DNA from 3 places in the Leucobacter muris genome. Region 3 is predicted to be linked to each of the others. Evidence: predicted binding sites of a transcription regulator. Region 3 holds the regulator's gene; each other region holds the start of a gene.
What was found. The regulator HrcA, encoded in region 3, represses chaperone genes, less so after heat shock. The targets are predictions, from matches to a motif close to TTNGCACTCGNNNNNNNCGAGTGCNAA.
Positions count from the first base shown of each region.

Region 1: a site for HrcA is predicted at 2,040-2,066, ahead of Leucomu_RS11115 (Hsp20/alpha crystallin family protein). Genes of this name have one in related genera too.
Region 2: a site for HrcA is predicted at 1,958-1,984, ahead of groL (chaperonin GroEL). Genes of this name have one in related genera too.

Region 1 covers NZ_CP035037.1:2,384,973-2,388,878, forward strand. The annotation lists gene Leucomu_RS11110 (bifunctional alpha,alpha-trehalose-phosphate synthase (UDP-forming)/trehalose-phosphatase) at 1-1,886, opposite strand, end outside; gene Leucomu_RS11115 (Hsp20/alpha crystallin family protein) at 2,139-2,609, shown strand; gene Leucomu_RS11120 (hypothetical protein) at 2,685-2,912, opposite strand; gene Leucomu_RS11125 (dihydrofolate reductase family protein) at 3,136-3,783, shown strand; gene Leucomu_RS11130 (ABC transporter permease) at 3,886-3,906, opposite strand, start outside.
Region 2 covers NZ_CP035037.1:2,445,421-2,449,326, reverse strand. The annotation lists gene Leucomu_RS11465 (heme/hemin ABC transporter substrate-binding protein) at 1-730, shown strand, start outside; gene Leucomu_RS11460 (LytR C-terminal domain-containing protein) at 963-1,739, shown strand; gene groL (chaperonin GroEL) at 2,058-3,677, shown strand; gene Leucomu_RS11450 (hypothetical protein) at 3,871-3,906, shown strand, end outside.
Region 3 covers NZ_CP035037.1:1,519,996-1,523,901, forward strand. The annotation lists gene Leucomu_RS07145 (DUF1990 family protein) at 1-112, shown strand, start outside; gene hemW (radical SAM family heme chaperone HemW) at 93-1,331, shown strand; gene hrcA (heat-inducible transcriptional repressor HrcA) at 1,516-2,553, shown strand; gene dnaJ (molecular chaperone DnaJ) at 2,624-3,721, shown strand; gene Leucomu_RS07165 (16S rRNA (uracil(1498)-N(3))-methyltransferase) at 3,728-3,906, shown strand, end outside.

The DNA.
Region 1 (3,906 bases), 860 kb from region 3:
TCGCCGCCCAGCACGCGCTCGAAGCGGCGCGCGATCCGCTGCAGGCGCTCGTGCTCCTCATCGGTGAGCGGGCTGCCGAGCGGCGGCGCCTCCCCGGCGCCGGCGACGGCGCCGACGTCGAGCCCCGTCAGCTCGGAGCCGTGCGAGCCCGACACGATCCAGCCCTCGCTCTGCAGTCCGGTCTCGGCGAGCCCCTCGAGCGAGCGGCCCGTCAGCACCGCGACGTAGGTGTCGGGCGCACTGCGCAGCACCTCGAGCGCTTGACGCGCCCGGGGCAGGATCCGCGCGTCCTGCGGCCGGGGCACGATGGGCGCGAGCGTGCCGTCGAAGTCGCTCGCCACGATGAGCTGCGGGAGCGCGGCGAGGCGCCGCACCCGGTCGTCGATGCTGCGCGGCACGAACGCCGTGCTGACCTGGATCGGCTCGGTGCGGTGCCCGGTCTGGCTGGGGCGCTGCGACTCGGCGGCCGCGCGAACCGCGCCCAGGTAGCCCGTCGCCCAGTGCGCCACGTCGTTGTCGTAGACGGTGCGCCGCAGCGAGCGCATCCGTCGGCGCTGCTCCTCGCGCGGCATGTGCGCGGCGCGCACGATCGCGGCTTTGAGCCCCTCGATGTCGTGGGGGTTGACGAGCAGCGCGTCGCGCAGTTCGTCGGCCGCGCCCGCGAACTCGCTCAGCACCAGCACCCCCTGCTCGTCGGCCCGGCACGCCACGTACTCCTTCGCCACGAGGTTCATGCCGTCGCGCAGCGGTGTGACGAGCAGCACGTCGGCCGCGAGGTAGAGGGCCACCATCTCGTCGCGGGTGTGTCCGCGGTGCAGGTAGACGAGCGGCGCGTGCCCGATCGAGCCGTGCTCGCCGTTGATGCGCCCCACCGTGAGCTCGACCTCGTCACGCAGCTGCCGGTAGGCGTCGACGCGTTCGCGGCTCGGGCTCGCGACCTGCACGAACACGATGTCGGCGGGGTCGATCTCACCGTCGCCGAGCAGCTCGTCGAACGCCTTGAGGCGGTGGCGGATGCCCTTCGTGTAGTCGAGCCGGTCGACGCCCAGCATGACCGTCTTGGGGTTGCCGAGCTCGGCGCGGATCTCCCGCGCGCGCTGCTGGATCTCGGGGCGGGCGGCGACCTCGGCGAAGGCTGCGGCGTCGATCGAGATCGGGAACTCCTGGGCGAGCACCGTGCGCGACGGATGGTCGGCGGTGCCGGGTACGACGATCGTATTGCCGAGGGCGGGCACCCGGGTGAAGCGCTCGGCGGTCATGCGGAAGGCGACCGCGTCGGTGACCTGCTGGAACCCGATCACGTCGGCGCCGAGCAGCCCCTCGACGACGCTCTTGCGCCACGGCAGCTGTGCGAAGAGGCGGCTCGGCGGGAACGGGATGTGCAGGAAGAACGCGATCGTGAGGTCGGGGCGCAGTTCGCGCAGCATGGCGGGCACGAGCTGCAGCTGGTAGTCGTGCACCCACACGATCGCTCCCCGCGCGGCCTGCTCGGCGACGCGCTCCGCGAACCGCTGGTTCACCCGACGGTAGCGGTCCCACCACACGCGGTGGAAGTCGGGGCGCGCGATCACGTCGTGGTAGAGCGGCCACAGCGTGCCGTTCGAGAAGCCCTCGTAGTAGAGCTCGATGTCGTCTTCGCTGAGTTCGACGGGGGCGAGGCGCATCGATCCGATCTCGAAGGGCTCGAGCTGCTCGTCGGCGGCGCCGACCCACCCGACCCAGAGGCAGCCGAGCTGCTCGACGATGGGCGCGACGGCGGTGACGAGCCCCCCGGGCGAGGTGCGCCAGGAGGTCGATCCGTCGCTCGCGACCACGCGGTCGACGGGAAGTCGATTGGAAACCATGACGAGCTCGCGACCGCCCGTCATGTCCTGCATTTCGGTCATGGCACCCCCTGCGACTCTGTGTTCGCAGTCTAACGAGCGCGGGTCACGGTTCGCTGCCCATTGCGGCTCGGGATCGCGCGATGATAGGCGCCCACGCACCCGGGAGAGGATCCGTCCTCACCCGCCGGCTCGTTTGCCCTCAGCGAACGCCTCTTAGCACTCCCACCTCGAGAGTGCTAATCTACAAGCAGGTTGAGTCGCATCGACTCAACTTTCGAACTCCGTATCGCCAGATGAGAGAAAGGTGCGAACATGGCAAGCTACAACCCCCTCCGCGACGTGGAACGCCTCGCCGACGTGCTGCTCAGCGAACCGCTCCGCGGCCCCCGGCAGATGCCGATGGATCTCTATCGCGATGGCGACCACTACCTGCTGACGGCAGACCTCCCCGGCATGGATCCCGGCTCCGTCGACATCGACGTGGACGGGCAGCTCCTCACGATCCGAGCCGAGCGCACCCTGCCCGACGCCGAGAACGTGAAGTGGATCACCCGCGAGCGCACCGCCGGCAGCTTCCTGCGCCAGCTGAGCCTGGGCCAGGGCATCGACACCGAACGCATCAGCGCCAGCTACGACAACGGGGTCCTGTGCGTCACGATCCCGGTCAGCGAGCGCGCGAAGCCGCGCAAGGTGGAGGTCATGACCGGCGGAGCCGGCGAGACGCCGCAGACCATTCAGGCCTCCGATCCCACCCCCGCGCAGCTGGAGAACAGTCCGGCCTAAGCGCGAGGCACACGAACGAGGGCTCCGCGCCCGCTCTCTTCGAGCGGACGCGGAGCCCTCGTCGTTCAGCGGCGGTCAGTCGACGGTGGTCCGAGGCTCCTGCGGCTGCTGCCATCGCTCGTCGTCGGTGACGTCGCGGGCGGCGTCCACCTCGCCCCGCCCCGTCTCCTGGGACGGCTCGCCACCGGGCTCACCGCCCGCCCCGGCCGCGGACTCGGCGTCCGATCCGGTGTTCGTCTTCTCGACGACCTCCTCGGCGCGCTCGGCGCCCTCCTCGACCGCGCGCGGCATCTGCTCGTCCATGGTGCCCTCCTCCTCATGATGCGTCGTCTCTCCAGACTGCGCCCGCGGCGCCGGGCCTTCCAGGGGTGGCGCGACCGGGCACGATCATCTAACCTGCGAGTGCGCCACCCGAGCACACGACCCCCGGTTCGCACCGGGCTTCGAGGATTCGCCTGGCGACGGCAACCGCCCGACACCCACGACCCGGGATCGGCTCGGGATCGCACGAGCCTCTGGAGGGGTCATGGTCCGCACTCGCGTGCACAATCAGTTCGTATCGCTCGACGGCTACTCGGCCGGAGAGTACGTGACGTTCGATCAGCCGATCGGAGACGCCAGCCGTCTCTTCGGGTGGTTCGACGGCCGCGTCATCGAGGGGGTGCACCGGGTGCAGGAGCCGGTCACCCTCGACCGGGCGCTGTTCAGCATGTGGGGACAGGGCATCGGCGCCGAGATCATGGGCCGCCGCAAGTTCGGCCCGCAGCAGGGGCCATGGCCGGACGACGGCTGGCGCGGCTGGTGGGGCGAGCAACCGCCCTTCAAGACGCCCTGCTTCGTACTCACCCACCACCCGCGCGAGCAGATGGTGTTCGAGAACGGCACGAGCTTCCACTTCGTCGACGACACCCCCGAAGAGGTGCTGCGCCGGGCGAAGGAGGCCGCGGACGGCCTCGACGTGCGCATCGGGGGCGGCCCGACCACCGTGCGGCAGTTCCTGCGCGCAGATCTCATCGACTTCATGCACCTGGTGATCGTGCCGATCACACTGGGGCGCGGGGTGAGCCTGTGGCACGATGTCACGGGCTTCGAGGATCGCTTCGCCCTCGAGTCGGTCAGCAGTTCGAGCGGTCTCACGCATCAGCTCTGGAACCGGAGGAGCACGGGGTCGTAACCCGGCGCCTCGGGGACCCGGCTGCGCAGGGCGCTGCTGGGCGGTCCGCCGGGGCGCCCAGCTGCAGCGCGGCCGCGCCGCCGTGCCGCAGTGCCGCTCGCTCTACGGCGTGCGTCGGCGCAG
Region 2 (3,906 bases), 930 kb from region 3:
CGACATCTCTACGAGCTTCCCAGGCTCGGACGACATTCCCGTGGTCACGAAGGACGGCCACTCGATCGACGCCGAGGGCGTCCTCGCGCTCAACCCCAGTCTCATCATCACCGACGGCAGCATCGGCCCGACCGACGTCGTGCTGCAGCTGCGGGAGGCCGGCATCCCCGTCGTCACCGTCGATCGCGCCGTCGACGCCGAGGGCAGCTTCGCCACCGCGCAGCAGGTGGCCGACGCGCTGGGCGTCGGAGCCGCCGCCCCCGATCTCATCGACTCGCTGGGCCAGGCCATCGCCGACAAGGAGGCCGAGGTGCAGCGGCTGCTGCCGGCCGACGAGTCGAAGCTGCCGCGCGTCGCCTTCCTCTACGTGCGCGGCACCGCAGGCGTCTTTTACCTCTTCGGCGAGGGCAGCGGTATCGACTCGCTCATCCGCTCGGTCGGCGCCGTCGACGTGGCCGCCGAGATCGGCTGGGTCGGCGAGAAGCCCATGACCGAGGAGGCGCTGATCGCGATGAACCCCGACATCATCATCGTGATGACGAAGGGACTCGAGAGCGCCGGCGGCGTCGACGGCCTGCTGCAGGCGCAGCCGAGCATCGCCCTCACCGAGGCCGGGCAGCACCGGCGCATCATCGACGTCGACGACTCCGTGCTGTTCGCGGGCGGCACCCGCATCCCGGACGTCATCGACGGGCTCGCGCGCGCCATCTACGCGCCCGACTCGCTGTAGGCGCCGCGAAGCGTCGCCGCGAGCGGCGGCTCAGGGTCGCGCCTCGTGCCTGAGGAACTGTCAGGAAGCGGCAGGGTACTCTAGTGTGTGTCTCAGCCGGATCGGACGTGGTTCCGCCATCCTGCGCGAGGTGCGGGCCGCAGGATCTCGTCGGGAGATCGCGGGGTTCGCGAGTTCGCGCGAACCGACGCGAGCTGAACTGAAGCAGGTGGACGACCGAACGGGAGCAGGGTTGGCGCAGAAGAACGAAGGCACGAGCACGCCTCGTGGCGCGCGCCAGGACTACCCCGAGGATCGCTTCGACCGCATACCCCGCAGCGGTCGCGTCGGCGCCCACCGCATCACGGCCCGGCCCCGGTACGTCTGGCAGTACCTGGTCGCCGCCCTGCTCGGCTTCGCCCTGCTCACCACCGTCGGAATCGCGATCGTGAGCGGGCTCGGCAACGTCGGCAAGTTCACCGGCGACCGGCCCGCGACGACGTCGAACGCGCCCAGCACGCCCGACGCGGTGCTCGACCCCACGGCCACCGTCGCCGTGCTCAACGGCACCGAGATCCCGAATCTCGCCGCCGCGCTCGACCAGCTCATCACGCAGCAGCAGTGGGGCACCATCCTGTTCAGCGGCAGCGCCGCGGCGAGCGACGTGCAGATCTCGGCGGTCTTCTACTCCGACTCGGCCGATGAGTCGGCTGCAGCCGGCCTCGCGGCCGAGCTGGGCGGCATCTCGACGTACCAGACCGAGGAGTACCAGCAGTACGGCGCACGCCTCATCGTGCTGCTCGGCGGCGACTACGCCGGCCCCGGTCTCGACGAGGCGCAGGCGCTGACCGGCGGATCCGCCCCCGCAGAGGAGGTGCAGATCGACCCCGAGACGGGCTACCAGATCGACCCGACGACCGGGCAGCTCATCGATCCCGCCACCGGCTGGCTGATCGATCCCGACACGGGCTGGCCCGTCGATCCGGAGACCGGCGCGCCGGTCGATCCCGCGACCCTGCCCGCGGAGTGAGTCCGGCGGGCGAGACCGCCCTCCGCTCGCGCGTACCCGCGCTCCCTGCTTGATCCGCGCACTCGTGGCGGCTTCGCGCTCAGGTTTCCCTGTGCGTGCGGCTTCCCCGTGCGCTCGCATGCAGGGTGCCCCGTGCGCGCACGGGGTCCACTCGGCTGTGTTCGCTCCTCGCGAGCATCCCTGCTTGCACTCGCCATGCTTGAGTGCCAAGATTGGTGTTAGCAGTCGATTCGACTGAGTGCTAAACATCCGTGCGTCGGTGCCCGGCGCCGGCACGGAGCCCACCATCAGTAAAGACGTCCGGGAGGGGCGAAATACATGGCAAAGATCATTGCATTTGATGAGGAAGCGCGTCGTGGGCTCGAGCGGGGTCTCAACACCCTCGCCGACGCCGTCAAGGTGACGCTCGGCCCGCGCGGCCGCAACGTCGTCCTCGAGAAGAAGTGGGGCGCCCCCACCATCACCAACGACGGCGTCTCGATCGCCAAGGAGATCGAGCTCGACGATCCCTACGAGAAGATCGGCGCCGAGCTCGTCAAGGAGGTCGCCAAGAAGACCGACGACGTCGCGGGCGACGGCACCACCACCGCCACCGTGCTCGCTCAGGCGCTCGTGCGCGAGGGCCTCCGTAACGTCGCCGCCGGCAGCGACCCGATCGCCATCAAGAAGGGCATCGAGAAGGCCGTGGCCGCCGTGTCGGCCAAGCTCCTCGAGAACGCGAAGGAGATCGAGACCACCGACGAGATCGCCGCCACCGCCTCGATCTCGGCTGCCGACGAGCAGATCGGCCAGCTCATCGCCGAGGCCATCGACAAGGTCGGCAAGGAGGGCGTCGTCACCGTCGAGGAGTCGAACACCTTCGGCACCGAGCTCGAGCTGACCGAGGGCATGCGCTTCGACAAGGGCTACCTCTCGGCCTACTTCGTCACCGACGCCGATCGCCAGGAGGCGGTCTTCGAGGATCCCTACATCCTCATCGTCAACAGCAAGGTCTCGAACATCAAGGACCTGCTCCCCGTCGTCGATCCCGTGATCCAGTCGGGCAAGCAGCTCCTCATCATCGCCGAGGATGTCGAGGGCGAGGCGCTCGCGACGCTCGTGCTCAACAAGATCCGCGGCATCTTCAAGTCGGCCGCCGTCAAGGCTCCCGGCTTCGGCGACCGCCGCAAGGCCATGCTGCAGGACATCGCGATCCTCACCGGCGGCACCGTCATCTCCGAGGAGGTCGGCCTCAAGCTCGAGAACGCCACCCTCGACATGCTCGGCAGCGCCCGCAAGGTCATCATCACCAAGGACGAGACCACCATCGTCCAGGGTGGCGGCGACGAGGAGCAGATCCAGGGCCGCGTGGCTCAGATCCGCCGCGAGATCGAGTCGACCGACAGCGATTACGACCGCGAGAAGCTGCAGGAGCGCCTCGCCAAGCTCGCCGGTGGCGTCGCCGTCATCAAGGCCGGCGCCGCGACCGAGGTCGAGCTCAAGGAGCGCAAGCACCGCATCGAGGACGCCGTGCGCAACGCGAAGGCGGCCGTCGAGGAGGGCGTGCTGCCCGGCGGCGGTGTCGCGCTGATCCAGGCCGGCAAGGACGTGTTCGACTCGCTCGAGCTCTCGGCCGACGAGGCCGTGGGCGCGAAGATCGTGCGCGCCGCCATCGAGGCTCCGCTGCGCCAGATCGCGCAGAACGCCGGCCTCGAGCCCGGCGTCGTCGCCGATCGCGTCGCCAACCTGCCCATCGGTCACGGCCTCAACGCCGCGACCGGCGAGTACGGCGACCTGGTCGCGCAGGGCATCCTCGATCCCGCCAAGGTGACCCGTTCGGCGCTGCAGAACGCCGCGTCGATCGCTGGCCTCTTCCTCACCACCGAGGCCGTCGTCGCCGACAAGCCCGAGCCCGCCTCCGCGGCTCCGGCCGATCCCGGCGCCGGTATGGACTTCTAAGTCCGAAGCTCACGCAGGGGCCGCACCTTCGGGTGCGGCCCCTGCTGCGTTTCCGGGGGTTCCTGGGCGCCGTGCTCCTCCCTCGCCCTCCCTGCCTCCCGCCCCACTCTCACTCTGTCCTCGCTCTGCCCCGTCCCTGCCCCGTCCCCGCTCCCGATCCCGCCCCTGCTCCCGCCCCATTGAGCTGACGCGTGTGGCCGTTTTGTGGGAGGCAGAGGGCCACACGCGT
Region 3 (3,906 bases):
CGCGGTCGAGGAAGCCGCAGAGCCGACGGCCGAGCACTCCGTCGATCCCGCCGCGACGACCGATCCCGCCGACGGCCCCGACACGGGCGACGATGCCGAGCATTCTGCCTGAGGGAGACCCGGCGCCGGCCGACGGCTCGCTGCCGCCGAGCGCGGCCGTCGGCGCCGACGGACGACGCTTCGGGGTCTACGTGCACGTGCCGTACTGTCGCGTGCGCTGCGGCTACTGCGACTTCAACACGTACACCGCGAGCGAGCTCGGCGGAACGCGGCGCGACGACTACGCGGGGCAGGTGCAGCGCGAGCTCGGTTTCGGCGCCGAGGTGCTGCGGCGAGCCGGGGTGCCGGATCGCCGGGTGTCGACGGTCTTCTTCGGCGGAGGCACGCCGACGCTGCTGCCGGCGAGCGATCTCGCGGCGATGCTCGCCAGCATCCGCGACGAGTGGGGCCTCGAGCCCGGCGCCGAGGTGACGACCGAGGCGAACCCCGACTCGGTCGACGCGGCCTACCTCGCGACGCTCGCCGAGGCGGGGTTCACCCGAGTCAGCTTCGGCATGCAGTCGGCGGTGCCGCACGTGCTCGCCACCCTCGACCGTACGCACACGCCCGAGCGCATCCCGCTCGTGACCCGGTGGGCGCGCGAGGCGGGGCTGCAGGTGAGCGTCGACCTGATCTACGGCACGCCGGGGGAGTCGCTCTCCGACTGGGAGCGCTCGATCGACGCGGCGCTCGCGACCGATCCCGATCACATCTCGGCCTACGCCCTGATCGTGGAGCGGGGCACGAAGCTGGCGGCCCAGATCCGTCGCGGCGAGGTGCCCGAGCCGGACGAGGACCTGCACGCCGAGATGTACGAGCTGGCCGACGCCCGCTTCGCCGCGGCCGGGTTCTCGTGGTACGAGATCAGCAACTGGTCGCGCACGGCCGGCACCCGCTCGCGCCACAACCTCTCATACTGGACGGGCGAGGACTGGTGGGCCGCGGGCCCCGGTGCGCACAGCCACGTCGGCGGGGTGCGGTGGTGGAACGTGAAGCACCCGGGCGCCTACGCGCAGCGCATCGAGGCGGGCGTCTCGCCCGCGCACGCCCGGGAGACGCTGAGCGGCGACGCGCGACGGGAGGAGCGGGTGCTGCTCGAGACTCGGATCGCCGACGGCCTGCCCGCCGACGTGCTGCGGGCCGAGGAGCGCCGCGCGATCCCGCAGCTCATCGCCGACGGGCTCATCGACGGCCGCGCCGCGATCGCGGCAGCGGGCCGAACCGCGCGCGTGGTCCCCACGCTGCGCGGGCGACTGCTCGCCGACACGGTCGTGCACCGCCTGCTCGGCTGACGGCTCGGGGCGCCGGCGCGTCCGGGATCACGGGACTGAACCGCGGCTCAGATCCGCGCCCGCGGCGCCGGCCCCGCTCGCTCGGGGGTTCGCCGAGGGCGTGAGTCGCTGCCGACGGAGCGGCGGGGCCTGCGGTAGACTTGGCACTCTGAGATGGTGAGTGCCAAGAAGGGGGTGCGGTCACATGGTGTCCGAGCGCAGCCTGGCGGTGCTGCACGCGATCGTGAGCGACTACGTCTCCTCGAACGAACCCGTGGGATCGAAGGCCATCGTCGACCGGCACAGCTTCGGCGTCTCCGCCGCCACCATTCGCAACGACATGGCGCTGCTCGAGGAGGACGAGCTGATCGCTCAGCCGCACACCTCCTCGGGTCGCGTGCCCACCGACAAGGGCTACCGCCTGTACGTCGACACGCTCGCCAGGATCCGCCCGCTCAGCGCGGCGCAGCGATCCGCCATCGAGCGCTTCCTCGGCGAGTCGAGCGACCTCGACGACGTGATGGCCCGCACCGTGAGGCTGCTCGCGCAACTCACGAACCAGGTGGCCGTCGCCCACTACCCGTCGCTGCGCCGCACCGTGGTGCGCCACATCGACCTCGTCGCGATCGGCGAGGACCGGGTGCTGTGCGTGCTCATCCTCGGCAGCGGCGTGGTCGAGCAGCAGGTGGCCTGGCTGCCCGCATCGCAGGTCACCGAGGCGTGGGTGCACGGGCTGCGGCAGCGGATCGCCGAGACGGCGGTCGGGTCGGACGTCGAGACGGCGGCCACCGCGGTCGCAGACCTCATCGAGCGGGTCTCCGAGTGGGCCCAGCCCGACGAGGCCGAGCTCGTGCGTCGGGTGCTCTCGGTGGTCGGCAGCCAGCTGCAGGCCAATCGCAGCGAACGCATCGCCGTCGCCGGAGCGGCCAACCTGTCGCGCCCGGGCGAGTTCGCGGGCTCGCTGCCGGTGGTGCTCGAGGCCATCGAGGAGCAGGTGGCGCTGCTGCGGCTGTTCGGCGAGCTCGCGCACGACGGGCGCGACGTCTCCGCCTCGATCGGGCGCGAGAACGCGCCCTACGGCCTCGCGGCCACCTCGGTGATCGCGTCCAGCTACGAGCAGGAGGCCGACTCGGTCTCGCGTCTCGGCGTGCTGGGGCCCCTGCGCATGGACTACGCCGGCAACATCGCGGCCGTGCGCGCGGTCGCCCGCTATCTCAACCGCTTCCTGGGCGAGGAGCAGTAGCTCGGCGGGGCGCCCGCCCCGTCTCGCCCGGTCGTCATTTTCACCGAACAACACCCCTGAGGAGCACAACGTGGCCGACCACTACGAGACCCTCGGCGTGCCGCGCGAGGCGACGCCCGAAGATATCAAGAAGGCCTACCGCCGGCTCGCGCGCGAGCTGCACCCCGACGTGAACCCGAGCGACGACGCCGCAGAGCGCTTCAAGGACGTCACCCACGCCTACGACGTGCTGAGCGACCCCGAGCAGCGGCAGCGCTACGACATGGGGGGCGGCCAGGGCGGCGCCGCCGGCTTCGGCGACATCTTCGAGACCTTCTTCGGGGGAGGCTTCGGCGGCGCGCAGCGCGGCCCCCGCCCCCGCTCCGAGCGCGGCGACGACGCGATGATCCGCGTCGACGTCTCCCTCGAAGACGTGATCTTCGGCGTGCAGCGCGACATCACGGTCAACACGGCCGTGCTGTGCGAGGTCTGCCAGGGCAGCTGCTGTCAGCCGGGCACCCACCCGGTGACCTGCGACGTGTGCGGTGGCCAGGGCCAGGTGCAGCGCCAGGTGCGCTCGCTGTTCGGCAACGTCGTGACGATGCACCCCTGCGGCAGCTGCCACGGCTACGGCACCGTCATCGAGCACCCCTGCGTGGAGTGCGGCGGCAAGGGCCGCGTGCGCGAGCGCCGCATGATCCCCGTCGACATCCCCTCGGGCATCGACACCGGCACGCGCCTGCAGATGCGCGGCGGCGGCGAGGTCGGCCCGGGCGGCGGCCCCAACGGCGACCTGTTCATCGAGTTCCGCGTGATGCACCACGATGTGTTCAGCCGAGACGGCAACGACCTGCTCTGCACGATGCAGGTCTCGATGACCGACGCGGTGCTCGGCACCGCGGCGAAGCTGCAGGCGCTCGACGGCGAGGTGGAGGTCGAGGTCGCACCGGGCACCCAGTCGGGCGACGTGCTCACGGTGCGCGGGCGCGGCATCCAGGCGCTGCGCAGCACGAACCGCGGCGACCTCAAGATCGCCGTGCAGGTGAACACCCCCACCAAGCTGTCGAAGCGGGAGCAGGATCTCGTGCGCCAGCTCGCCTCGCTGCGCAGCGACGAGCCGCCGCACCTCGGCGAGTTCCAGCAGGGCTTCTTCGGCAAGCTGCGCGACCGTTTCTTCCGCCAGGGGTAGCGGTCGATGGCCAACCTCTACTACCGCGAGGATCTCGCGGCGGGGCAGCTCGCACCGGGCGCGCTCGTCGAGGTGACGGGCGACGAGGCGCGCCACGCGGTACGGGTGAGCCGGCTGCGCCAGGGGGAACGGATCCTCCTGGGCGACGGCGCAGGCACTCTCGGCGCGGGGGTAGCCGAGCAGGT